Regions from separate parts of the Micromonospora pisi genome, predicted to be linked through region 2. Evidence: predicted binding sites of a transcription regulator. Region 2 holds the regulator's gene; the other holds the start of a gene.
The links. The regulator HrcA, encoded in region 2, represses chaperone genes, less so after heat shock. The targets are predictions, from matches to a motif close to GGTTNGCACNCTCNNNNNGAGNGTGCNAACC.

Region 1: groES (co-chaperone GroES) is a predicted target of HrcA. The motif match lies at 5,869-5,899, and genes of this name have one in related genera.

Annotation. Positions count from the first base shown of each region.
Region 1 is NZ_RBKT01000001.1:5,242,385-5,254,495, forward strand. It holds gene BDK92_RS22440 (ROK family transcriptional regulator) at 1-61, opposite strand, end outside; gene BDK92_RS22445 (sugar ABC transporter permease) at 90-1,352, opposite strand; gene BDK92_RS22450 (ATP-binding cassette domain-containing protein) at 1,349-2,164, opposite strand; gene BDK92_RS22455 (sugar ABC transporter substrate-binding protein) at 2,451-3,542, opposite strand; gene ybaK (Cys-tRNA(Pro) deacylase) at 3,905-4,384, opposite strand; gene BDK92_RS22465 (THUMP-like domain-containing protein) at 4,396-5,688, opposite strand; gene groES (co-chaperone GroES) at 6,032-6,346, shown strand; gene groL (chaperonin GroEL) at 6,429-8,063, shown strand; gene BDK92_RS22480 (sulfite oxidase) at 8,299-9,936, shown strand; gene BDK92_RS22485 (WhiB family transcriptional regulator) at 9,956-10,339, opposite strand; gene BDK92_RS22490 (response regulator transcription factor) at 10,665-11,705, shown strand; gene BDK92_RS22495 (DUF5319 domain-containing protein) at 11,733-12,111, opposite strand, start outside.
Region 2 is NZ_RBKT01000001.1:2,471,319-2,483,429, forward strand. It holds gene dnaJ (molecular chaperone DnaJ) at 1-551, opposite strand, end outside; gene hrcA (heat-inducible transcriptional repressor HrcA) at 707-1,729, opposite strand; gene BDK92_RS09965 (DUF4870 domain-containing protein) at 1,982-2,629, shown strand; gene hemW (radical SAM family heme chaperone HemW) at 2,697-3,920, opposite strand; gene BDK92_RS09975 (enoyl-CoA hydratase family protein) at 3,938-4,723, shown strand; gene BDK92_RS09980 (hypothetical protein) at 4,910-5,770, shown strand; gene BDK92_RS09985 (MOSC domain-containing protein) at 5,789-6,433, opposite strand; gene BDK92_RS09990 (GlsB/YeaQ/YmgE family stress response membrane protein) at 6,541-6,822, opposite strand; gene BDK92_RS09995 (NUDIX domain-containing protein) at 6,904-7,434, opposite strand; gene lepA (translation elongation factor 4) at 7,431-9,326, opposite strand; gene BDK92_RS10005 (DUF4240 domain-containing protein) at 9,564-10,097, opposite strand; gene BDK92_RS10010 (phosphotransferase) at 10,204-11,190, shown strand; gene rpsT (30S ribosomal protein S20) at 11,336-11,605, shown strand; gene BDK92_RS41120 (hypothetical protein) at 11,686-12,111, opposite strand, start outside.

The sequences.
Region 1 (12,111 bases), 2.8 Mb from region 2:
AGCGGAGCAGCGCGCCGAGGTTCTGACGGCGTACTTCCTCCTGGCTCGGCGCGGCGCGCATCGGGGTGTCACATCACTTTCGGATGGTGTCATCGATTACCGGTGGCGGCCGCGCGGCGGCGGCTGAGTGCGTCGATCATGGCAGCGCCGAGCAGCACCACGCCGGTGAATACGTACTTCGTGCCGGAGCTGACGTTCAACAGCCCCATACCGTTGTCGATCACGGCGATGACGGCACCGCCGAGCACCGCGTCGAGCACCCGCCCCTTGCCGCCGAAGAGGCTGGTTCCACCGATCACGGCGGCGCCTACGGCGTAGAGCAGGACGTTGCTGCCGCCGGTGTTGGCGTCGACCGAGTTGGCCCGGCTCACCGCCACGATGCCGCCGATCGAGGCCATCGTGGAGCAGATCACGAAGACCGAGATGCGGATCCGGTCGACGTTGATGCCGGCCCGGCGGGCGGCCTCCTTGTTGCCGCCGACCGCGTAGATGTGCCGCCCGTACGCGGTCCGTTGCAGGACGAAGCTCCAGACGACCAGCAGCACCACGATGATCGGCACCACGATCGGCACGCCGCGCAGCGACGAGATCAGGGTGTTGATACTGCGTTCGAGGTTGAGGATGTAGACCATCACCCCGACGATCACGGCCAGGGCGCCGATCCGGAACAGCACCACCGGGAACGGGTCGGCGGTCAGTCCCCGCGCGGACCGGCTGCGGTGGCGCCGTAGCTGTACCAGGGCGTAGCCGGCGACACCGACCACGGCGAGCACCCAGCCGAGCCACGGCGGCAGGTTGCGGTTGGCGATCGCCACCAGCACGTCGTCGCGGACGGAGATGTTGGTGCCGCCCTTGATCAGGATCAGCACCAGCCCCTGGAAGCCGAGGAAGGCGGCGAGAGTGACCACAAAGGACGGGATGCCGACCTTCGCGACCAGGAAGCCGAGCACCAGTCCGATCACCACACCGGTGCCGACCGAGGCGAGCACGGAGGCGTACCAGGGCCAGCCGTGCAGGGTGGTGAGCACGGCGAGCACGGCGGCGCAGACGCCGCTGGCGAAGCCGGCGGAGAGGTCGATCTCACCGAGCAGGAGGACGAAGACGAGGCCCATCGCGATCAGCGTGATCGCGGCGCCCTGGGTGAAGAGGTTCGCGAAGTTGCCGGCCGAGAGGAAGCTGCCCCGCATGATCGCGAAGAAGACGCAGAGCACGACCAGTCCGAGTACGGCGGGCAGCGCGCCGATGTCGCCACCGCGGACCCGCGCGACGTAGTCACGGACGTGTTCACCGACTGTGCGGGTCGGTACGGGCACCGGCTCCTTGCGCACCGCTTTCGTGGTGGAGGTGCTCATTGCTCGGCTCCAGGGGTGATGAGTTCCGCGTGACCGGCGCCGTTGTCGCCGTTCTCGGTACGCAGTCCGAGCTCACCGCTGCGTCCGGCGGTGATCAGCTCGACGATCTGCGAGTGGGTGATGTCGGTGGTCTTGACCTGGGCCACCATGCGGCCGAGGTAGAGCGCGGCGATCCGGTCGGAGACCGCGAAGACGTCGTTCATGTTGTGCGAGATGAGGACGACGGCGAGGCCGTTGTCGGCCAGTCGGCGGACCAGTTCGAGCACCTGGGCGGTCTGCGCCACGCCGAGCGCCGCGGTCGGCTCGTCCAGGATGACCAGCTTGCTGTTCCAGAGCACGGCCTTGGCGATGGCGACCGTCTGGCGTTGCCCGCCGGAGAGGCTGGCGACCAGTTGGCGCAGGGACTTCACGGTCCGTACGGAGAGCCCGGCGAGGGTCTCGGCGGCCATCTGCTCCATGCCCGCCTCGTCGAGCACCAGGCCGGTCTTCTTCTCCCGGCCGAGGAACATGTTCTGCACGATGTCGAGGTTGTCGCAGAGCGCGAGGTCCTGGTAGACGACCTCGATGCCGAGCGCGGCGGCGTCGCGGGGACTGCCCACGGTCACCGGCCTGCCCTCGAAGAGGAAATCCCCGCCGTCGATGGGGTAGATGCCGCTGATGCACTTGACGAGCGTTGACTTGCCGGCGCCGTTGTCGCCGACCAGTGCGGTCACCTCGCCCTGATGGGCGGCGAAGGCGACGTCGCGCAGGACCTGCACTGGACCGAAGTTCTTGTCGATCCCACGCAGTTCCAACAGGGGTGTCGCGGACACGGTGGTCTCCTTTACACGGGTGTCCGATCGCGGGGTCGCCGTTCGCGGGATGTTCCGTTCGCGGGGCTCCGGTCGCGGGAGTCCGATCTCGGGCTCCACGGACCGATCGTGGGCGGGTGCCTCCGCGGCGCCGTACACGGTCGATTGTGGATGCCTGGTGGGGTGCCGTCGGGTGGCACGGTGGGCGACGTCGCCCACCGTCTGTCACTGATCGGGAGCGCCGGCGTGCCCGTCTGCCGAGGAGTCGACAGACGGGCACACCGGACCCGACCGGTTCAGCCCCGGGTCAGCTGATGCCGGCTGCGGTGCAGGCCGCGGCGAGCGCGGCGGTGCACACCTGCTCCTTGGTCACGAAGCCGTCGGCGATGACGTCCTTGACGTTGGACTTGTCGATGGCCTTCGGCGTCAGCAGCACGGACGGGACCTCACGGCCACCCTCCGGGTCCTTGACGGTCTGGCCGACGTCCTTGCGCTCGCCCTTGGCCAGCGCGATCGCCAGCTCGGCACCGGCCTGCGCCTCCTGCTTGATCGCCTTGTAGACGGTCATGCACTGGTCGCCGGCGAGGATGTTCTGCAGGCCCTGGACGGTCGCGTCCTGGCCGGTCACCGGCACCTTGCCGTTGAGGTTGTTCTTCTTCAGGATGGAGACGACCGCGTTGCCGAGACCGTCGTTGGCGGCCAGCACACCGTCGATCTTGCCGCCCTGGGAGGTCAGCATCTGCTCGAAGATGGTGCCCGCCTGGGTGTTGTCCCACGCCGGGACGGACTGGTCCGGACCCTTGGTGTACTCCTTGGCGTCGTACTTCGGCTGGAGCACCGAGTCGTAGCCGCTCTTGAAGAGGGTGGCGTTGTTGTCGGTCGGCGAGCCGTTGAGCTCGGCCACCACCGGGTTCTTGGCGCCCTTCTCGCTCAGGCACTTGACCAGGCCCTCGCCCTGCAGCTTGCCCACCGCGACGTTGTCGAAGCTGACGTAGTACTGGGCCGAGCCGCCGAGGGTGAGCCGGTCGTAGTCGATGGTGGCGACGCCCTGCGACTTCGCCTTGTCGAGAACGGCCTTACCGGTGCCGGAGTCCAGGTTGACGATCATCAGCGCGGTGGCGCCGCCGGTCATCATCTGGTCGGCGATGGTCTGGAACTGGGTCTTGTCGCCCTGTGCGTTCTGGATGACGTACTCGACGCCGGCGGCCTTGAAGGCCTCTTCCAGGAACTTGCGGTCCGCGGTCTCCCAGCGGTCCGAGGAGGCGCTGTCCGGCAGGATCACGCCGATCTTTGGTGTCTTGGCGCCGCTGCCGGCGTCGTCGGAGCTGTCGCCGCAGGCGGTCAGCGCGCCGGTGGCGAGCAGGCCCACAGCGGCGATGGTGAGGATCCCTTTGCGCATTGCACGGGTCCTTTCGGGGGTGGGTTAGGTCCGCTTGACTTCGTTGCGTGGCGCGGTGGGTGGGGAAGGTGCGGTCCGCCGCCACTGCGGGGGGTTCAGAGTGGCCGTACTTACCTTTGTTGTGTCCGGCAACGTATTGCGCCTGGGAGCGAGGCACAAGGGTGCCGGGGCCATCAGTTTTGTTGCCAGCCATAACAATTCAGCAACGCGGGAGATACGCACATGTCATGACCGACGGCTCGGCCCGCCGGAACGCCCCATTTGCCGATCGCTTCACGCCCCGCCGGGCCGATTCCGACCTGCGGCGAGGGGGCCGGACCCTCGTCACCACGGGCCGGAAGCGACGGGTGACGGGACGTACGTCAGGCGGCGGCGATCGGCGCGGTGGTCGCGGCGGTCAGACGGATCAGATCTGCCGGTGCGAGCTGGAGTTGCAGACCCCGACGACCAGCGGAAACGTACACAGTGGAGTGGCTTTCGGCCGACGAATCGATCACGGTCGGCAACCGCTTCCGTTGGCCCAGCGGACTGATGCCGCCCCGGACGTAACCGGTGGTCCGCTCGGCGAGGGTCCGGTCGGCCATTGCCGCCCGCTTACCGCCGACCGCCGCTGCCAGCGCCTTCAGGTCCAGTTCGCCGGTCACCGGTACGACCGCCACGGTCAGCGCCCCGTCGACCTCGGTGATCAGTGACTTGAAGACCCGCCCCGGCTCGACACCGAGCGCCGCGGCCACCTCCGCGCCGTAACGCGGCGAGTCCACCGGTACGTCGTACGGGTGGGTGCTGTGCACGACCTTCTGCTTGACCAGCAGTGCCGTTGCCGGCGTCCCCTGACCTGCCACGGCCGCGAACCCTACCCGGTCGACGGGACCGGTCGGCAGACCAGCACGGTCGGCGCGCCGACCACCCGGGTCAGCACCAGAGTCGCCGGCTCGGCGCCGGAGAGCCGCAGATTCCGCCGGAGCCGTTCGGGATCGAGCGCCGAACCCCGTTTCAGGATCTCCACCCGGCCGACTCCACGTTGGCGCAACAGGGCGCGCAGCCGTTTGAGCGAGAACGCCAACACGTCGCTGACCTCCAGACAGCGGGCGAACCGGGTCGGCACCGGTTGGTCGGCGTAGACGTACGCGATGGTCGGATCGGCCAACGTGCCACCGACCGTCGCGGCGAACTCGGCCACCAGGTGGGCCCGTACCACCGCGCCGTCCGGGTCGTAGACGTAGCGCCGTACCGGGCCGACCGGCGCCTCGACCGTGCCGCTCCCGGTCAACTGGTCGACCTCCGCCCCGGAACCGTCCCGGCCCCCGCTGTCGCGGTCCCGGGTCCGTGCGGACGGTTGGTAAGGGATTCTTCTGCTACCGGGAGCGATAACGGGGGGCCCTTCCTTACTGCGAAGCAGGGAGGCGCGGCGGGGGACCTGGGCGAGCGGGCCGCACCAGAGGGTCGCCTCGACCAGGTCGTGGTCGACGCTGACCCACTCCGCCTCCGCGCCGGGCGGGATCAGCCGGTGGTCCAGGCCGGGCCCGACCTTCACCACGGTGCGGGCGACCCGGTCGGCCAGCCCGACGACGAAGTCCCACGGTGGGGAGTAGGCGGCCGGGTCGAAGATCCGCCGACCGTCGGCCGCGCGCCGGGCCGGATCGCAGAAGACCGCGTCCACGCCGGCCAGGTCGAACTCTTCCGCGTCGGCGCAGACGACGGTGAATCGGTCGGCCAGGCCGGCGGCCTCGGCGTTCGCGGCGGCCAGCGCGGCGGTCGCCGGGTCGGCCTCGACGCCGTACACCCGGATGCCGGCCCGGGCGGCGGCGAGCGCGTCGGCGCCGAGGCCGCAACCGAGGTCGGCCAGGGTGCGTACCCCGGCGGCCCGCAGGCGTCGCGCGCGCCGGCCGGCGACCACCGACCGGGTGGCCTGTTCCAGCCCGGGGCGGGTGAAGAACATGCCGGCGGCGGCCGGACCGAACTTCTCGACGGCGCGCAGGCGCAGCTCGGCCTGGGTGAGGGCGGAGGCGGCCAGCGCTCCGGGGATCCCCGCCGAGCGCAGCGCGGCGGAGGCGACCAGTGGATCGCCGCCGGCGAGTTCGGCCGCCGAGGCGAGCGCGGACACCCCGACCGGAGTACGCAGCGCGGCGAGCTGGTCGAGATCCATCGGGTCATTGTGAGGTAGTACACGCCTCGATGTGAGGCACCGCACGTCCCGCGCGTCGAGGCGGGCGGGTGGTGTCCAGATCCACTGGCCGATGGTGGCCTGGTAAGGGGTTTCGTGGGACACGCGGGTGGCCATGTTGGCACTCTCCTTGACGGAGTGCTAGCCACCGGCATAATCTGCCGTTAGCACTCTCAGACCGAGGGTGCCAGCTTCCGGGCTTCGGTCCGGTGGCTGAAACGCCAGGCGGACCGGCACCCGCGACGACGGAACCGCCCGGTGGCATGTGGCAGATTGACGCTGACCAGCCCGCTGGTCAGCATAGAAACCAGTACCCCAGGAGGGTATGCCCGTGACTACCGCGACCAAGGTTGCGATCAAGCCGCTCGAGGACCGGATCCTGGTCCAGGCGAACGAGGCTGAGACGACCACGGCGTCGGGCATCGTGATCCCCGACACCGCCAAGGAAAAGCCGCAGGAGGGCACTGTCCTCTCCGTCGGCCCGGGCCGCATCGACGACAAGGGCAACCGGATCCCGGTTGACGTCAAGGTCGGCGACACGGTCCTCTACTCGAAGTACGGCGGCACCGAGGTTAAGTACGCCGGCGAGGAGTACCTGGTGCTCTCCGCCCGCGACGTCCTCGCGGTCATCGAGAAGTAGTGATCTGACCGATCCAGTGATCACTGCCCCGGACCGGCATGCCGGGCCGGGGCAGTGCTGTGTGAAGGGACCCGAGTAAAACATGGCGAAGATTCTGAGCTTCTCGGATGACGCCCGGCACCTGCTGGAGCACGGTGTCAACACGCTCGCCGACACGGTCAAGGTCACCCTCGGCCCGCGCGGGCGCAACGTCGTTCTGGACAAGAAGTTCGGTGCCCCGACGATCACCAACGATGGCGTGACCATCGCCAAGGAGATCGAACTCACCAACCCGTACGAGAACCTTGGCGCGCAGCTGGTCAAGGAGGTGGCGACGAAGACCAACGACGTCGCCGGTGACGGGACCACCACCGCGACGGTGCTCGCCCAGGCGCTGGTCCGTGAGGGCCTGCGCAACGTGACCGCCGGGGCGAACCCGACCGGTCTCAAGCGGGGCATCGACGCGGCCGCGGCCAAGGTTTCCGAGGCCCTGCTGAAGAAGGCCGTCGAGGTTGGCAGCCGCGAGTCGATCGCACACGTGGCGACCATCTCGGCGCAGGACGCGACCATCGGCGACCTGATCGCCGAGGCGATGGAGCGGGTCGGCCGCGACGGTGTCATCACCGTCGAGGAGGGCTCCACCCTCGCCACCGAGCTGGAGGTCACCGAGGGCCTGCAGTTCGACAAGGGCTTCATCTCGCCCAACTTCGTGACCGACGCTGAGTCGCAGGAGGCGGTCCTCGACGACCCGTACATCCTGATCACGACCCAGAAGATCTCCGCGATCGAAGAGCTGCTGCCGCTGCTGGAGAAGGTTCTCCAGACCAGCAAGCCGCTGCTGATCGTGGCCGAGGACGTGGAGGGCCAGGCCCTCTCGACCCTCGTGGTCAACTCGATCCGCAAGACGGTCAAGGTCTGCGCGGTCAAGGCCCCCGGCTTCGGGGACCGCCGCAAGGCGCTGCTGCAGGACATGGCCGTCATCACCGGTGCCGAGCTGGTCGCCCCCGAGTTGGGCTACAAGCTCGACGCGGTCGGCCTGGAGGTGCTCGGTAGCGCCCGTCGGGTCGTGGTCGACAAGGACAACACCACGGTCATCGACGGCAAGGGCCGCGACACCGAGGTGGCCGACCGGGTCGCCCAGATCCGCAAGGAGATCGAGGCTTCGGACTCCGAGTGGGACCGGGAGAAGCTGGCCGAGCGGCTGGCGAAGCTCTCCGGTGGCATCGCGGTGATCAAGGCCGGCGCGGCGACCGAGGTCGAGATGAAGGAGCGCAAGCACCGCATCGAAGACGCGATCGCCGCCACCAAGGCCGCTGTCGAAGAGGGCACTGTTCCGGGCGGCGGCGCCGCGCTGGTGCAGATCTCCTCGGTCCTCGACGACGACCTCGGCTTCACCGGTGACGAGAAGGTCGGGGTGTCGATCGTCCGCAAGGCGCTCGTCGAGCCGCTCCGCTGGATCGCGCAGAACGCCGGGCACGACGGTTACGTCGTCGTGCAGAAGGTGGCGAGCAGCCCCTGGGGCTCCGGCCTCAACGCCGCCACCGACGAGTACGTCGACCTGGCCAAGGCCGGCATCATCGACCCGGTGAAGGTGACCCGTAACGCGGTCCTCAACGCCGCGTCCATCGCCGGTCTGCTGCTCACCACCGAAAGCCTGGTCGTCGAGAAGCCGGCCAAGCAGGAGGCTTCGGCCGCCGGTGGACACGGCCACGGCCACCAGCACGGTCCGGGCTTCTAGCTAGCCCGTACCACCGGTAGACGGCACCACCCGCTTGCGCGGTCGAACCAGGGTAGGTTCGCGTTTCTGGCCATCACCGGCCAAGTGGCGCGAATCTGCCCTGGTTTGCGTTTGCCCGGCGTACGGTTCGCACTGCGTCAGGCTGCCCTGACGGTACGTGGCCAAAGATGACGTTCCGCGAACCTGAGCCGCCGCCCACTACCGGCTGCCCGATGGGAGCGTCACCATTGGCCGGGTGAACACCGCACAGAGCAGGTACGGAGCGCTCGTCGGGATCGCCGCCGCCGCCGTCGCGATCGGCTCGGCCGAGCTGGTCGCCGCGGCGACCGGACCCCGGTCAGCCCCGCTGGTCGCGGTCGGCGGGGTCGTGGTCGACCTGGTACCCGAACCGCTCAAACAGTTCGCCATCGACGTGTTCGGCGTCCACGACAAGATCGCGCTACTGGTCGGCACCGGTGTGCTGTTGGCCGGGTGCGCCGCGTTGATCGGTATCCGCGCGCTCCGCGTTCCGGTGGTCGGCTACCTCGGCATCGCCCTGTTCGGCCTGCTGGGCACGGTCGCGGCGCTGACCCGCCCGGGCGCCGGGGTCGCCGCCGCCCTCCCCTCGCTGCTCGGCGCGGCTCTCGGCGCCGGGGCGTTCCGCTGGCTACGGGTGATCCTGGTGCCGCGCCCCTGGCCGGACGCCCCCCTGGCCCAAACCCCCGCCGCCCCTGGCACCCCGCCCGAACCGCCGGTCGAGCGTAAGGAAGGGCCCCCTGTACAACCGAATGCGATAACAAGGGGCCCTTCCTTACCCGAGCCGGGTGGTGAGGAGCGGCGCCGGTTCCTGACCGGGGTGGCGGTGACCTTCGGCGCGGCCGCGGTGGGCGGGTTCGGCGGGCGATGGCTCGGCACCCGGCGGGGCGTCTCGGACGCCCGTGCGGCGGTGACCCTGCCCACGCCGGCCAGCCCGGCGGCGCCCGTCCCGGCCGGCGCCGACCTCGACCTGACCCAGCTCGCGCCGTACACGACGCCGAACAGGCAGTTCTACCGGATCGACACCGCACTGGTCGTGCCGCAGGTCGACCCCGGGAAGTGGAAACTTCGCATCCACGGTCGGGTCCGGAACCCGATCACCCTGACCTACGCCGACCTGCTCGCCCGGCCCCTGATCGAGCGGGACATCACCCTCGCCTGCGTCTCCAACGAGGTCGGTGGGGACCTGATCGGCAACGCCCGCTGGCTCGGCGTACCCCTGGCCGACCTGCTCGAACAGGCCGGTCCGCTCGACGACGCCGACCAGGTGGTGGGGCGCTCGGCCGACGGTTGGACCTGCGGCACCCCGACCTCGGTTCTGCGCGACGGCCGGGACGCGATGCTGGCGATCGGCATGAACGGCGAACCGCTACCGGTCGAGCACGGCTTCCCGGCCCGGGTCGTGGTGCCCGGACTGTACGGCTACGTCTCCGCGTGCAAGTGGGTGGTGGAGCTGGAGCTGACCCGGTTCGCGGACTTCGACGCGTACTGGGTGCCACGTGGCTGGGCGCCGGAGGGGCCGATCAAGACCCAGTCGCGGATCGACACGCCCCGGCCGCGTAACCGTCCGGCCGCCGGCCCGGTCACCGTCGCCGGGGTGGCGTGGGCGCAGCACCGGGGCATCAAGCAGGTCGAGGTGCAGGTCGACGGGGAGCCGTGGCAGCCGGCCACCCTCGCCCCGACCGCCTCGATCGACACCTGGGTGCAGTGGTCGTGGCGGTGGGAGGCGACCCCGGGCGAGCACACGCTGCGGGTACGGGCAACCGACGCCACCGGCGCGACGCAGCCGGGCGAGCCTCGACCGGTGGCTCCGGACGGCGCGACCGGATGGCACAGCGTGCGGGTGACCGTCCGCTGACGCCGTCCGCCCACTGATGTCAGCTCGCGGCGCGTTGGGCCGGCACGGTCGAATGGAAGGGACGGCCGAGGCGGGCCTCCAGCCGGGCGATGTCGACCCGGGTCCGGCGCCGGTCGGCGAGGTCCTCCCAGCCGACGGCGAGCAGCCGTAACCGTTCGGACTCGCTGAAGCCGCCCCATACGCCGTACGGCTCGCGTACGGTCAGCGCGTGGGCGGCGCACTCGGCCCGTACCGGGCAGGTGCCGCAGACCTTCTTCGCCCCCGCCTCGCGGCGGTTCCGGGACGCACCGCGTTCACCATCGGGATGGAAGAACTGTGCGGTGTCCCGCCCTCGGCAGGCACCGAACCGTTGCCATTCCCACAGATCGACGATGGGTCCGGGCAGTCTGCGTACGTTCGACATCTGCAACCCTCCTCCCGCGGCACCGACGGACACTCCCAGGGCCGGTGTCCGGGCGGCGGGCCGCGTAGACACACCCGATTCCGGCCTCAGATCGGCCATACCCAGCCGGCCGTCGAATCACACGTCTCGGAACCCCGCAACCTGATCATTTCTGTCCCCGTGCGCCGCCTGCCCGGGGCGGGTCTTACCGCCCAGCCGGGGCCAGCAGGGCCGCAAGCCGGTGCAACCAGCCGGAACGGGCAAAAACTTTCCTTTCCATCGGCCGGAAACTCGTCATGATCAGTGGCGGTCGTGGTCTGCTCGTACGTGGGGAAAGGAGACCACCGTGCGTACTGTCCTCGTCTGTGTCCGGACACCGCTCGCGGCGCAGAGCGTGGCGTCCGCCGCGGCCCGGCTCGGGCTGGCGGCCGTGGTGCGTACGGCGATTTCCGATCCCGAGGTGATGCTGCGACTCTCCGAGCGGCCGGCGGACGTGCTGCTCGTCGACACCGCGCTCACCCGGCCGGACAGCGTCGGCTTCACCCGGCGGGTGCTGGCCCGTGCGCCCGGCGCCGCGATCCTGCTGCTCGGGGCGGAGGAGCCCGGGGTGGCGGCGGCGGTCATCGCCGCCGGTGGCCGGGGCCTGCTGCCCGGTACCGATCATGACCTGGTGAGCGTGGTGGCGAAGGCGATGCTGCTGCTGAGCACCCCGGGGCGGGGTGGTCGGGGCACCGGACTGACCGGTGCCGGCGGTTCGAACGCGCCCGCCCTGCCAGCGGAGGTTCCCGGCCGGACCGCCGCCGAACGGCTGCCCGGTTCCCCCTCGCGGGTGCCGGCCCGCCCCGGCGCGGTGCCCGCCGGTACGGCTCCGAAGGCGGCCGGCCCACCGGCCGGACCGGTGGATCCCAGCGGCCGGGTCGAGTCGGTCGACGACGCCGGTCCCGGTGGCCAGCCCGGCGGGCCGACCGTTGTCCCGGTCCAGCGGGGTGAGGACGGGCCCGGTGGGTCGGGCGAGCGGGGCGCCGTCGAGGGGGACGAGACCGCCGTCGAGGGGGCCGACCCACGGACCAACGTGCCGCCGGAGAACCGGTACGGAGCGCCGCGTCGCAGTGATCCGGCCAACGCCGGTGGTTACGGCCGGCCGGTGGCCGCGACCGCCGGTGCGGGTGCCGCCGCCGGCCCGGCCCGCAGGGCCGCGCTGACCGAGCGGGAGCTACAGGTGCTGCTAGGTATGGCCGACGGCAAGAGCAATGCCGAGATCGGGCGGGAACTGTTCGTCTCGGAGGACACCGTCAAGACCCACGCCCGTCGGCTGTTCCGCAAGCTCGGCGCCCGGGACCGGGCGCACGCGGTCGCCGCCGGGTTCCGGGCCGGCCTGGTGGCCTGAGCGTACGGGCGCTGACCGGCCGTGCGGTCAGTTCGCCGGTTCGTCCTCGTCGTCGGTTCCCTCGGCCAGGGTGTCGTGCACGCCGTCGGCGTAGCCCCGGGCGTACTCCCAGGTCACGTAGTGATCGGGATCGGGGTCGAAGGCCGGCTCGTGCACCCGTGGCCGGCCGGAGCTGAGCAGGTGGCGGAGGTTGCCGCGGAGCAGGTCCCAGTCGAAGTAGTGCGGTTCGTGACAGTCCTCGCACTCGATCACGAGGCCACGGACTCCGGTCGGACCCAGTAGCGCCTGGTAGATCTCCAGGTCGGCAAGGTCCTCCAGGACGTCCTGCCGTTCGACCTCGGAGAGCGGATCAAGCTGGGCGTCCTCCGCAGGGTCGTCCAGGCCCGCCGACGGATCGGCGGGGTCA
Region 2 (12,111 bases):
GACGAGACGACCTGGCCGAGGAAGGTCCGCTGTACGGACTGCACCTCGCCGCGACCTCCGCAGGCTTCGCAGGTGGCGAGGTGGGTGCCGGCGGCGGTGCCGGCCCCGGAGCAGGTGGTGCAGAGTACGGCGGTGTCGACGGTGATCGGTGCCTCGACGCCGAAGGCGGTCTCGTCGAGGTCGAGTTCGAGTCGGAGGATCGCGTCGGCGCCGGGGCGGGTACGCGGTCGAGGTCCCCGGCTGCCGCCCGCGGCACCGAAGAAGGCGTCCATGATGTCCTGGAAGCCGACGAACGGGCCGGCGCCGCCGGCTCCCGCGCCGCCACCGCCGCCGGGGGCCAGGGGGTCCCCGCCGAGGTCGACGATCTGCCGCTTCTGTGTGTCGGATAGGACCTCGTAGGCGGCGTTGATGTCCTTGAACTTCTCGTGCGCCTCCGGGTCCGGATTGACGTCCGGGTGGAACTGCCGCGCCAGCTTGCGGTAGGCGCGCTTGATCTCGTCGTCGGAGGCCTCTCGGTTGACGCCGAGAATCCCGTAGTAGTCCTTGGCCACTGTGTTCCGTGTCCCCATGTCAGTCGTGCCGTCCGCCGGTCGTCAGGTCAACTTTGTCGATCAGTTCCGCGTCGGTGCTTTCCCGCTACTCCGGCGCTCTGGTTCCTATCCGGGCGCTCTGGTTCCGCGCCGCGCTGCCCGCCGCACCGGCACCATCAGTTCTGCGCCAGTAGGTCGCCCACGTACCGGGCCACGGCGCGTACGGTCGCGATGGTGCCGGGGTAGTCCATCCGGGTCGGCCCGAGCACTCCGAGCCCGCCGAGGATGGTGTTGCCGGTGCCGTACCCGGTGCTCACGACCGAGGCGGCCCGCAGGTTGTCGATCTCATTCTCGTCGCCGATCCGAATGCGCAGCGTACTGGGTTCGACCTCGCCGAAGAGCTTGAGCAGGATGACTTCCTCCTCCAGCGCTTCGAGGATCGGCCGCAGCGAGCCCTGGAAGTCGAGCAGGCCGCCACGGGTCAGGTTGGCGGTCCCGGCGAGCGCGATCCGTTCCTCGTGCCGTTCGACGAGGGTTTCCAGCAGCACTGTCGCGAGTGTCGCCATGGCCGGGCGCAGTTCCGGGGTCACCTCGTCAACCAACGCCTGAACCAGCGGTGGGGTTTCGGAGAGGCGGCTGCCGACGAGCTTCTCGTTGACCAGCCGGCGAAGGTCGGTGACGTCGTCGGCGAGCAGTGGCGCGGGCATCTCGACCAGGCGCTGTTCGACCCGGCCGGTGTCGGCGATCATGACGAACATGAGCCGGGTGGTGGAGATCGGCACCAGCTCCAGGTGTCGTACGGAGGAGCGGGCCAGGCTCGGGTACTGGACCACGGCGACCTGCCGGGTGAGCTGGGCGAGCAGGCGTACGGTGCGGTGCACGACGTCGTCGAGGTCGACCGCGCCGGCCAGGAAGCGTTCGATGGCCCGACGCTCGGCCGGGGTGAGTGGCTTGACCCGGGAGAGGCGGTCGACGAAGAGTCGGTAGCCACGGTCGGTGGGGACCCGGCCCGCGCTGGTGTGCGGCTGCCGGAGGTAGCCCTCTTCCTCGAGCACGGCCATGTCGTTGCGGACGGTGGCCGGCGAGACGCCGAGCTGGTGCCGTTCGACGAGGGCTTTGCTGCCGACGGGCTCCTGGGTGGAGACGTAGTCCTCCACGATCGCGCGCAGGACGTCGAGCTTCCGGTCGTCGAGACCCATTCTCCACCTCCCTACGACCCGGGTCCGGGCAGCACCCGGCCCACCAGTCTGGCACTCGACTGTAACGAGTGCCAGTCTACGACGTGGGTCCGGCCGGTTGCGATGATCAACCTCGCGTCGAGCCGAAGATCTTGAATGATTGCTGGACGATAACTGACTCTCTGTCGGCATAGCAGCTTCAGTCGGCAATTGTCCAGAGAAAGTCACCGCTGGTCGGTGGCGTCGTTTGGTCGGTGCCCCTACCGTGACCCCATGACTGAACCACCTCGCCCGCCCGGAGACAACGGCCCCGGCGGCAACCAGCCGGAACCGCCGACCACTCCGTTCACATCCCCCGGCTCGTACTCGAGTCCCGGCGAGGCTCCACCTCCGGGTTACGCCCCGCCCCCGGCCGCGCCGCAGTACGGCACGCCGCCCCCCACCTCCGGTGGCGGCTACCCGCCGCCCGGTGGTTACCCGCCCCCCGGTGGTTACCCGCCGGGTGGTTATCCCCCGGCCGGCGGTGGCTACCCCCCGCCGGGTGGCTACTACGGCGGCCCGGCCCCGGCCGGCTTCGCCAACAGCGAAGAGAAGACCTGGGCTCTCGTCGCCCACTTCGGCGGTGCCGCGGGCGCCTTCATCAGCGGCGGCGTGGCCGGTTGGATCGCCCCGCTGGTCGCGCTCCTGGCCAAGGGGAACACCTCCCCGACCGTACGGGCGCACTCGGTGACCGCACTGAACTTCCAGGTGCTCTGGTCGATCATCGGTGTGGTCGGGTACATCTTCCTCTGCATCGGGATCGGCATCATCGGCGTCCTCGGCGCCTGGGCGCTCGGAACGATCTTCGGGATCATCGCCGGAGTCAAGGCGACCAACGGGGAGTACTACAAGTACCCGATGTCGCCGAACATGATCAAGTAACGACCACGAGCCCGGTAACGGGGTCGGGCCCGACCACCCGACCCCGTACCGTCATCCGACCCGTCGGCTACGGCAGCAGGTCGCGTACCACCGCGTCGGCGAGCAGTCGGCCGCGCAGGGTCAGCACCGCCCGGCCGTCGGCGTACTCCCCCGGGTCCAGCAGCCCGTCGGCCAGCGCCCGCGCCGCCCCGGCCCGCCCCGGGTCGTCCAGCCCGGTCAACGGCAGGCCGGACGCCAACCGCAGCCGCAACATCACGTCCTCCATGTGCCGATCGTCCCCGGTGAGCACTTCCCGGGCGTGGCCCGGAGACTCACCGGCGGCCAGCCGGGCCGCGTACGCGCTGGGGTGTTTGACGTTCCACCAGCGCACGCCGCCGACATGGCTGTGCGCCCCCGGACCGAGGCCCCACCAGTCACCGCCGGTCCAGTAGAGCAGGTTGTGCCGGCACCGGCCGGCCGCCGTCCGGGACCAGTTGGAAACCTCGTACCAGGAGAAACCAGCCGCGCCGAGGGCGGCCTCAGCGGCCAGGTAGCGGTCCGCCGCCACGTCGTCACTGGGGTACGGCAGCTCCCCGCGCCGCATCCGGCCGGCGAGCCGGGTGCCGTCCTCCACGATCAGGGCGTACGCGCTGACGTGGTCGACCCCCGCCTCCGTCACCGCCGCCAGCGAGGCGGCGAAGTCCTCGGCGCTCTCCCCCGGCGTGCCGTAGATCAGGTCCAGGTTGACGTGGTCAAACCCGGCGTCACGCGCCTCCAACGCCGCCTGGACCGCCCGTCCCGGGGTGTGCCTGCGGTCCAGCAGCGCGAGCACACCCGGGGCGGCCGACTGCATCCCCAGCGAGATCCGGGTGTACCCGGCGGCCCGGAGTGTCTTCAACGACTCCGGCGTCACCGACTCCGGGTTCGCCTCGGTGGTGACCTCCGCGTCGGCGGCGAGCCCCCAGGTCCGGTCGATTCCGTCCAGGATCCGGGCCAGCTCGTCGGCGGGGAGCAGGGTCGGGGTGCCACCACCGACAAACACCGTGTCGACCCGGGCCGGCGGCCGCTCCCCCAGCACCCGGCCGGCCAGCGCCAGCTCCGCCAGGACCGAGTCGGCGTAACCGTCCCGAGCGCCCCCGCCACCGAGCTCCGTGGCCGTGTAGGTGTTGAAGTCGCAGTACCCGCACCGGCTGGCGCAGAACGGCACGTGCACGTACACCCCGAAGCCTCGGGCGCCGACGGCGGCAAGGGAGGTACGGGGCAGCGAACCGTCGACGGGTACGGGTTCACCTTCGGGGAGCAGACCGGGCATGCGACTAGTGTGCCGGCATGACCTCAGCCCCTGACACGCTCGTCCGGGTGTCGACGGCGTCCGGGGTGACCACGCTCACCCTGGACAGCCCGCACAACCGCAACGCGCTCTCCACGCCGCTGATGAACCAGCTCCTCGCCGCGCTCGCCGAGGCTGTGACGGACGACACCGTACGGGCGGTGGTCCTGACCCACACCGGGCCGGTCTTCTGCTCCGGCGCCGACCTCAAGGAGACCGCGGCGGCGTACGCCAGCGGCTCCGTACCGGCCGGCAGGCTCGGCGAGGTGCTCACCGCCATCTGCGAGTGTCCGAAGCCGGTACTGGCCCGGGTCGCCGGTCCGGCCCGCGCCGGCGGCCTGGGGTTGATCGCCGCCGCCGACATCGCCGTCTGTACGTCGGACGCCACCTTCGCCTTCACCGAGGTACGGATCGGGGTGATCCCGGCGGTGATCTCGGCGACCGTACTGCCCCGGTTGCAGCCCCGAGCCGCCGCCGAGCTCTACCTGACCGGGGAGACCTTCGACGGCGACCGGGCCGAACGGATCGGGCTGGTCAGCCGGGCGGTGCCGGCCGACGCGCTGGACCAGACCGTGGCCGCGTACTGCGCGGCCCTGGTCCGGGGCGCTCCCGCTGCCCTGGCCGGGACGAAGGAACTGCTGCGCCGACCCGCCGGGACGGACCTCCGGGCGGACGTGGCCGAACTGGGCGCCATCTCGACCGGTTACTTCCTCTCCGAGGAAGGGCGGGAGGGAATCCTGGCGTTCCGCGAGAAACGGCCGGCTCGTTGGGTACCCGGAGCCTGAGCAGCGCGGAACGGCATTCGACGCCGGTACAGATCACGTAAAAAACTGGTGAGCACAGGTTTACCGCAAGAACAAGGCTGGTGGTGGGTACGGACCCGGCACGTACGCTAGGCCTGTTCCGCCGACCGGCGGCCCGTGGGGCCGGTCCGGACGGCGGGCCGGGCCGGGCCGGTCGACAAGCGGGGGGTGCGGGTGCGGACTCGAGCGATGGTGGCCGCTGGCGTGGCGCTGGCGGCGGTCGCCGCCTTCGGGGTCTACCTCGGCTCACGCGAGATCGTCGGCAAGCTGCCGCTGCCGACGGTCCAGGGCTGCACCGTCCAGGCCGACGGCCAGGTCAACCTGAACCCGGAGCAGATGGCGAACGCGGCCACGATCGCGGCGATCGGGGTCCAGCGGAAGATGCCGGAGCAGGCTGTGGTGGTCGCCCTGGCAACGGCCTTCCAGGAGTCCAGGTTGGAGAACCTGGCCGGCGGCGACCGTGACTCGATCGGACTGTTCCAGCAACGCCCCAGCCAGGGCTGGGGCACCCCGGAGGAGATCCGGGACCCGCGCTACGCGGCTAAGAAGTTCTACGCCGCGCTGAAGAAGGTGAAGGGCTGGGAGGCGATGCGGGTCACCGACGCCGCCCAGCGGGTGCAGCGCTCCGCGTTCCCGGAGGCGTACGAGAAGTGGGCCGACGAGTCAGCCGTACTCACCCGGGCGCTGCTCGGGAACGCGACCGGTGCGGTCGCCTGCACCGTCGGCACCGAACCGCTGCTGCGCGGTGCCGCCGCAGCCGCCGCCCTGACCGACGGGCTGAACCTGGACTGGGGCAAGTTGCAGACCACCGTGCCGGCCGAGCTGACCGGCCTGGCGGTGCCGGCAGCCAATCTCCAGACCGGCTGGCGCTACGCCCACTGGCTGGTCTCACACGCCCGGGACAACGGCGTGAAGCGGGTCAGCTTCGAGAATCTGGAGTGGACCGCCGACGACGGGTCGTGGACCCTGGTCGAGAACGGTTCGGCCAACTCGGCCCTGGTCGTCGCCGAGGTCTACGCCGAGGGGTGACCCGGTCGGGGCGTACCGTCAGCCGGAGACACCGGCGGTCCGACGTAGCACCCGTTCGCGCACGCGGCCGGGGAGTTCCGGCACGTCGAGCAGGCGCGGCAACAGCTCCGGACTGGTGTTGAAGGCCCGGAACACCTCGCCGATGGTGACCCCGTGCGCCGGCCGGTGCACCACCGTCACCAGGTCACCCGCGCCGACCTCGCCGTCACGGAGCACCCGCAGGTACGCCCCCGGAAAGGCTCGGGCGGTGAACCGTTTGATCAGGTCCCGTACGTCCCAGAAGCCGGCGAAGGTCCGACAGGGCGTACGGGGCTGGCTCACCTCGAGCAGCGCGCCGCCGACCTCCCAACGCTCGCCGATCACCGCACCGGTGACGTCGACCCCCTCGGTGGAGAGGTTCTCACCGAACCCGCCCGGTGGGATCTCCCGCCCCAGTTCCTCCGACCACCAGGCGGCGTCCTCCCGGGCATACGAGTAGACCGCCTTGTCCGGGCCACCGTGGACCGAGGTCTCGGCGACGAAGTCGCCGGTCACCCCCTGTGCGTGCAGCCCCACCCGACCCGGTGCCGGGCGCTTGTCGATCCCGCTGCGTCCGCTCGGATCCCCGGCCCAGGGGGCCACGGTCACGACGGCCAGGTTCACGGATGCCACTCTCCCCGTCATGGACGACAGCCTACGGCGCCACCGGTTACGGCAGACGCACACGGCAGGGGCGCCGGACCGGATCGGTCGGGCGCCCCAGCCGTGCGTACGGGAGGTCGGTGCGGGGATCAGTAGCGGCTGACACTGCGGCGGCCGCCGACACCGGCCACGATGGCCACCGCGATCGCCGCGACAACCACCTGGACCAGCAGCTCACGCCAGTCGATGCCGGCGGTCTCGGTGGCGATGCCCGCGGCCCGGGCGATCACCGTACCGAGGAGCGCGGCGCCGACGCCGATCAGCATGTGCAGCCACATCGGGATGTTCTGCCGGCCCGGCACGACCAGGCGGCCGAGCGCACCGACGATGAGGCCAACAATAAGGGCGGTGATGATACCGAGAACAGTCATCGGTCGTCTCCTACTCGGATCGGTCACACCTTGTCGTGTGGTGACCGGATAGTGCCCGACCGCCGGAAAATTCAAACCGACTCAGAGCCCGAGTTGTCGCGCCGCCGCCCGAACGGCCGCATCCATCGTTTCGAAGGCCAAAGGGGGCGGATCCGCCAGCGGGAACCAGGTCATGCCGGACGACTCCGCCGGGTCGAGCCGGATCTTGTCGTCGGCTCCGATCGTGGCCAGGTAGAAGATGTCCAGTACGGGCAGCGTCTCGCCCTGGTAGTCGTAGCCGCCGACGTACATGCCGACGAAGGCGCCGAGCGTCACCTCGACCCCGAGTTCCTCACGCCCCTCCCGGACCGCCGCGACCTCGGGATGCTCCCAGCCGTCGCAGAAGCCGCCCGGTGTCTCCCAGAGCCCGGACCGGGGCTCGGCGGCCCGGCGCAGGGCCAGGAACCGGGGCGTGACCGGGTCACCGTCGAGCAGGATCAGACTGGCGGTCGGGCGGGCGTTGACAAAGAGGGCGTACCCGCAGGAGCCGCAGACCGTGGGCGGGGCGCCGGCCAGCGGCGCCCCGCAGCGCGGGCAGAACGAGGCGTCCGGCCCGTACGTCCGTGGTTTCACTTCTTGCCGCCGGCCGCCTTGCCGCCCTTGCCGTCGCCGGACGACTCGTCGGAGGAGAGCGCGGCGATGAACGCCTCCTGGGGAACCTCGACCCGGCCCACCATCTTCATCCGCTTCTTGCCCTCCTTCTGCTTCTCCAGCAGCTTGCGCTTACGGGTGATGTCACCGCCGTAGCACTTGGCGAGCACGTCCTTGCGGATCGCCCGGATCGTCTCCCGGGCGATGACCCGGTTGCCGATCGCGGCCTGGATCGGCACCTCGAACTGCTGCCGGGGGATCAGCTTCTGCAGCTTCGCGGCGATGCTGACGCCGTAGTTGTACGCCTTGTCCTTGTGCACGATCGCGCTGAACGCGTCGACCGGCTCACCGTGCAGCAGGATGTCCACCTTGACCAGGTCGGACTGCTGCTCACCGGAGGGCTCGTAGTCAAGCGACGCGTAGCCCTTGGTACGGCTCTTGAGCTGGTCGAAGAAGTCGAAGATGATCTCGGCGAGGGGAAGCGTGTAACGCAGCTCCACCCGGTCGGCGGAGAGGTAGTCCATGCCGAGCAGGGTGCCCCGGCGCCCCTGGCAGAGCTCCATCACCGCGCCGACGAAGTCGTTCGGGGTCAGCACGGTCGCCCGCACCACCGGCTCGTACACCTCGGCGACCTTGCCGCTCGGGTACTCGCTCGGGTTGGTGACCGTGATCTCGCTGCCGTCCTCCAGCTTCGCCCGGTAGACCACGTTCGGCGCGGTGGAGATCAGGTCGAGGTTGTACTCGCGTTCCAGCCGCTCCCGGATGATCTCCAGGTGGAGCAGGCCGAGGAAGCCACAGCGGAAGCCGAAGCCGAGCGCACCGGAGGTCTCCGGCTCGTAGTCGAGCGCGGCGTCGTTCAACTTCAGCTTGTCCAGCGCGTCCCGGAGGTTGGGGTAGTCGGAGCCGTCGATCGGGTAGAGACCCGAGTAGACCATCGGCCTCGGGTCCTTGTAACCACCGAGCGCCTCCCGGGCCGGCCGGGAGTTGAGGGTCACGGTGTCACCGACGCGGGACTGACGTACGTCCTTCACCCCGGTGATCAGGTAACCCACCTCGCCGACGCCGAGCGCGCCGTGCTTCTCCATCTCCGGCGAGATGACCCCGATCTCCAGCAGCTCGTGTACGGCGCCGGTCGACATCATCTTGATCCGCTCGCGGGCCTCGATCCGGCCGTCGATCACCCGGACGTAGGTGACCACGCCCCGGTAGACGTCGTACACCGAGTCGAAGATCATCGCGCGGGCCGGGGCGTCGGCGTCGCCGACCGGCGGCTTGAACTGCCGCACGATCTCGTCGAGCAGGTACGGCACCCCGTCGCCGGTCTTGCCGGAAACCCGGATGCAGTCACTCGGCTCGCACCCGATCAGGTGCGCCAACTCCTCGGCGTACTTGTCCGGCTGGGCGGCCGGCAGGTCGATCTTGTTCAGCACCGGGATGATGGTGAGGTTGTTCTCCATCGCCAGGTAGAGGTTCGCCAGCGTCTGCGCCTCGATCCCCTGAGCCGCGTCGACCAGCAGCACCGCGCCCTCACAGGCGGCCAGCGACCGGGAGACCTCGTAGGTGAAGTCCACGTGGCCCGGGGTGTCGATCATGTTGAGCACGGCCTGCTCGCCCTGCTGCTCGCCCTCGCGTACGGTCCACGGCATCCGGACCGCCTGGCTCTTGATGGTGATGCCGCGCTCGCGCTCGATATCCATCCGGTCCAGGTACTGCGCCCGCATCTGCCGTGGGTCGACCACGCCGGTGAGCTGCAACATCCGGTCGGCCAGGGTCGACTTCCCGTGGTCGATGTGGGCGATGATGCCGAAGTTCCTGATCCGACCGGGGTCGGTGGCACCAGGAGTGTTCGCGCCGGGGTCGGGCGTCGGTGGCACGGCGGTCCGTTCTAATCGGGCGGGCGAGCCGGTCGGGCCGGCAAGCCGCTGCGCTGATTCGGGCTGGATCGGAACTGGTCGGCGGTACGCGACGGCCGGTGGGCGGTACGCGACGGCCGACGCGGCGCCGACCACTCTCTATGATCCCATGCCCTCGGGGAACCCCGCCGCAGCCCATCCGTTCACTCCGGGCGGAACGCCCACCCGGCTGGCGAGGTGGAGCCGGGCGGCGGCGGGCTACTCGGCCGGTGGTTCGACAAAGAGCGCAGCCAGCCGGGGCAGCTGCCGCCGGGCGGACTCCTCGTCGTCGAAGTCCCAGAACTCGTCCAGCTTCGGGTAGGCGGCGTGCTCCTGCTCCGGCATCTCGCTCGCGGTGGCCTTCCGGTAGGCGTTGCGGGCGAGGTGCAGGACCTCCCCGGCCTCGAACTCCGCACCGGTGACCGCCGCCTGACGGATCGCCGGGAGCCCGGCCAGCGAGTCCGGGTCCTTGACCGCCTGGGCAAAGGTCGCCCGGCCCTGGAGCAGCAACCAGCAGCGGAAATACTCGAAGCCGTCATCGGAGCAGCCGCCGTTGATCAGGTAGGCCGCGCCCCAGAGGTCCGCCCGGTAGGAGGCGGCGAGCACCCGCCACAGGTGCTGGTCGAAGCCCTCGATCTCGGTCACGTCGCGGGCGGCCAGCAGGGCGACCAGCCGTTCCATGATCGCTCCGCTGTCACCGTCGGCACCGGTACGCGCCTCGTCGATCAGTGCCCAGAACTCGTCGGTCCTCATGTCCCGGCAGTCTGGCAGACCGCCGGGTCCGCCCCCACCACCCCTCGCCGCGTCGACCGTACGGCGGCAGCGGCACCGGTGGACCACGTTGGGGCAGGATGGGGAGATGTCCGCGAGCCCGTTGCCGCTGGTGCCGTACGGTGCGACCGCCGTCCGACCGGACTGGGCCGACCTGCCGGCCGAGCTGCGTGCCGCGATCAGTGCCCGACTGGGGTCGACGGTGAGCTGGGCGACCACCGCCGGCGGCGGCTTCACCAGCGGCTTCACCGGCGTGCTCCACACCACCGCCGGTGACCGGGTCTTCGTGAAGGCCGCCTCCCTGACCGACCAGCGGCACCTCAGCGACTGGTACGCCCGGGAGATCGCGATCATCGCCGCGCTCCCGCCCGACCTACCGGTCGCCCGCCCCCGGTGGGCCCTCACCGCCGCCGGTTACTTCGTCATCTGCCTGGACGCCGTCGACGGCCGTACACCCGCCCTGCCGTGGCACCCGGCCGACCTGACCGCCACCCTGGCCGCGTACGCGCGGGTGGCGCAGGCGCTGCGGGAGCCCCCGGCCGAACTGGTCGCGCTGGGCCTGCCCCAGCTCGCCGACCTGCTCCGGTCGGACCTCTCCTGGTGGCGCGAGATCGTCGACGGGCAGGAGCCGGTCCCGCCGGGGATGCCGGCCAGCCTGCGTGACCGGATACCCGAGCTGGCCGCCCTGGAGGGGCTGATGCCGGGGTACGCCCTCGGCACCGGCCTGATCCACTGCGACCTGCGACTGGACAACGTCCTCGTCGACCGGGCCGGGAGCGCGTGGATCTGCGACTGGAACTGGCTCTGCTTCGGCCCCGCCTGGTTCGACCTGGCGGGCCTGCTCGTCACCGTGTACGCCAGCGGGCTCGACGCCGACCGTGTCTTCGCCGCGCATCCGGCCGCCCGGGACGCCCCGGCCGACGGACTGGACGCGGCCCTCGCCTCGCTCGCCGGTTACTGGCTCGTCCGGGCCACCGCGGAGCCGGTGGCGGACTCCCCGCACCTGCGGGCGCACCAGCGCTGGAGCGGTGAGACGGCGCTGGCCTGGCTGGCCGCTCGCCGCGGCTGGCGGTGACCGGTTTTGGCCTCACCCGGCCGACCTGGTAACCTGACTTTTCGCGTGTGGCGATGTCACTGTGTGTTGGCGCCCTAGGGGCTCCCGCCGATCGTCGCCCGTGCATCAAGCTGACCAACCCGAGCTATCAAGACGAGGCTGTCGCGTGGCGAACATTAAGTCCCAGATCAAGCGCAACCGGCAGAACGAAAAGCGCCGGCTGCGTAACAAGTCGGTCAAGTCGTCGCTGAAGACCGCCATCCGCAAGTTCAACGAGGCGACCGTTGCCGGTGACACCGAGCAGGCCACCGCGCTGATGCGGGACGCCTCGCGCAAGCTGGACAAGGCGGTCAGCAAGGGCGTCATCCACCAGAACCAGGCGGCGAACCGCAAGTCGGCCATCGCCAAGCGCCTGCAGTCGGCCACCGCCGCCTGACGGTTCCGACCCAGACTTCACCAGTTACGCCCTGAGCTTCGGCTCGGGGCGTAGCTGTCGTTGGTCCGGAGTGTCGGGCGCTACTCGTAGTGCCGGGTGCCGGACTGGCTCGCCCGCCGCTGTGCGGCGTCCGGCTGCTCGGACCACCGGCCGGTCTGCTGGCCCTGCCACTGCTGCTCGGTCCGCTCCCCCGCCGCCGGCTGGGCGTTGGCCGGTCGCCCGATCGGGGTACGACGGGTGCCGGCGTGGCCGGAGTTGGCCCGGAGCCGGTTCGCCGCCGCCCGTCCCAGCACCACCCTCGCCGCCGTCGGCAGGGCCTCGGCCGCAGCGGCAGTACCGACCCGGGGGTCGCCCGGCACGGACCGGGACGCGCCCGCCGTACCAGTGACCCGCCGCTGCTCGTGGCCGGCGGACCCGGCACCGGGCGGGCCGCCCTGGGTGTCCGGGCTGATCTTCCACTCCTCGGGCACCCTGGCCCGGCCGACCGCCGGCAGCATCTCCCGGCG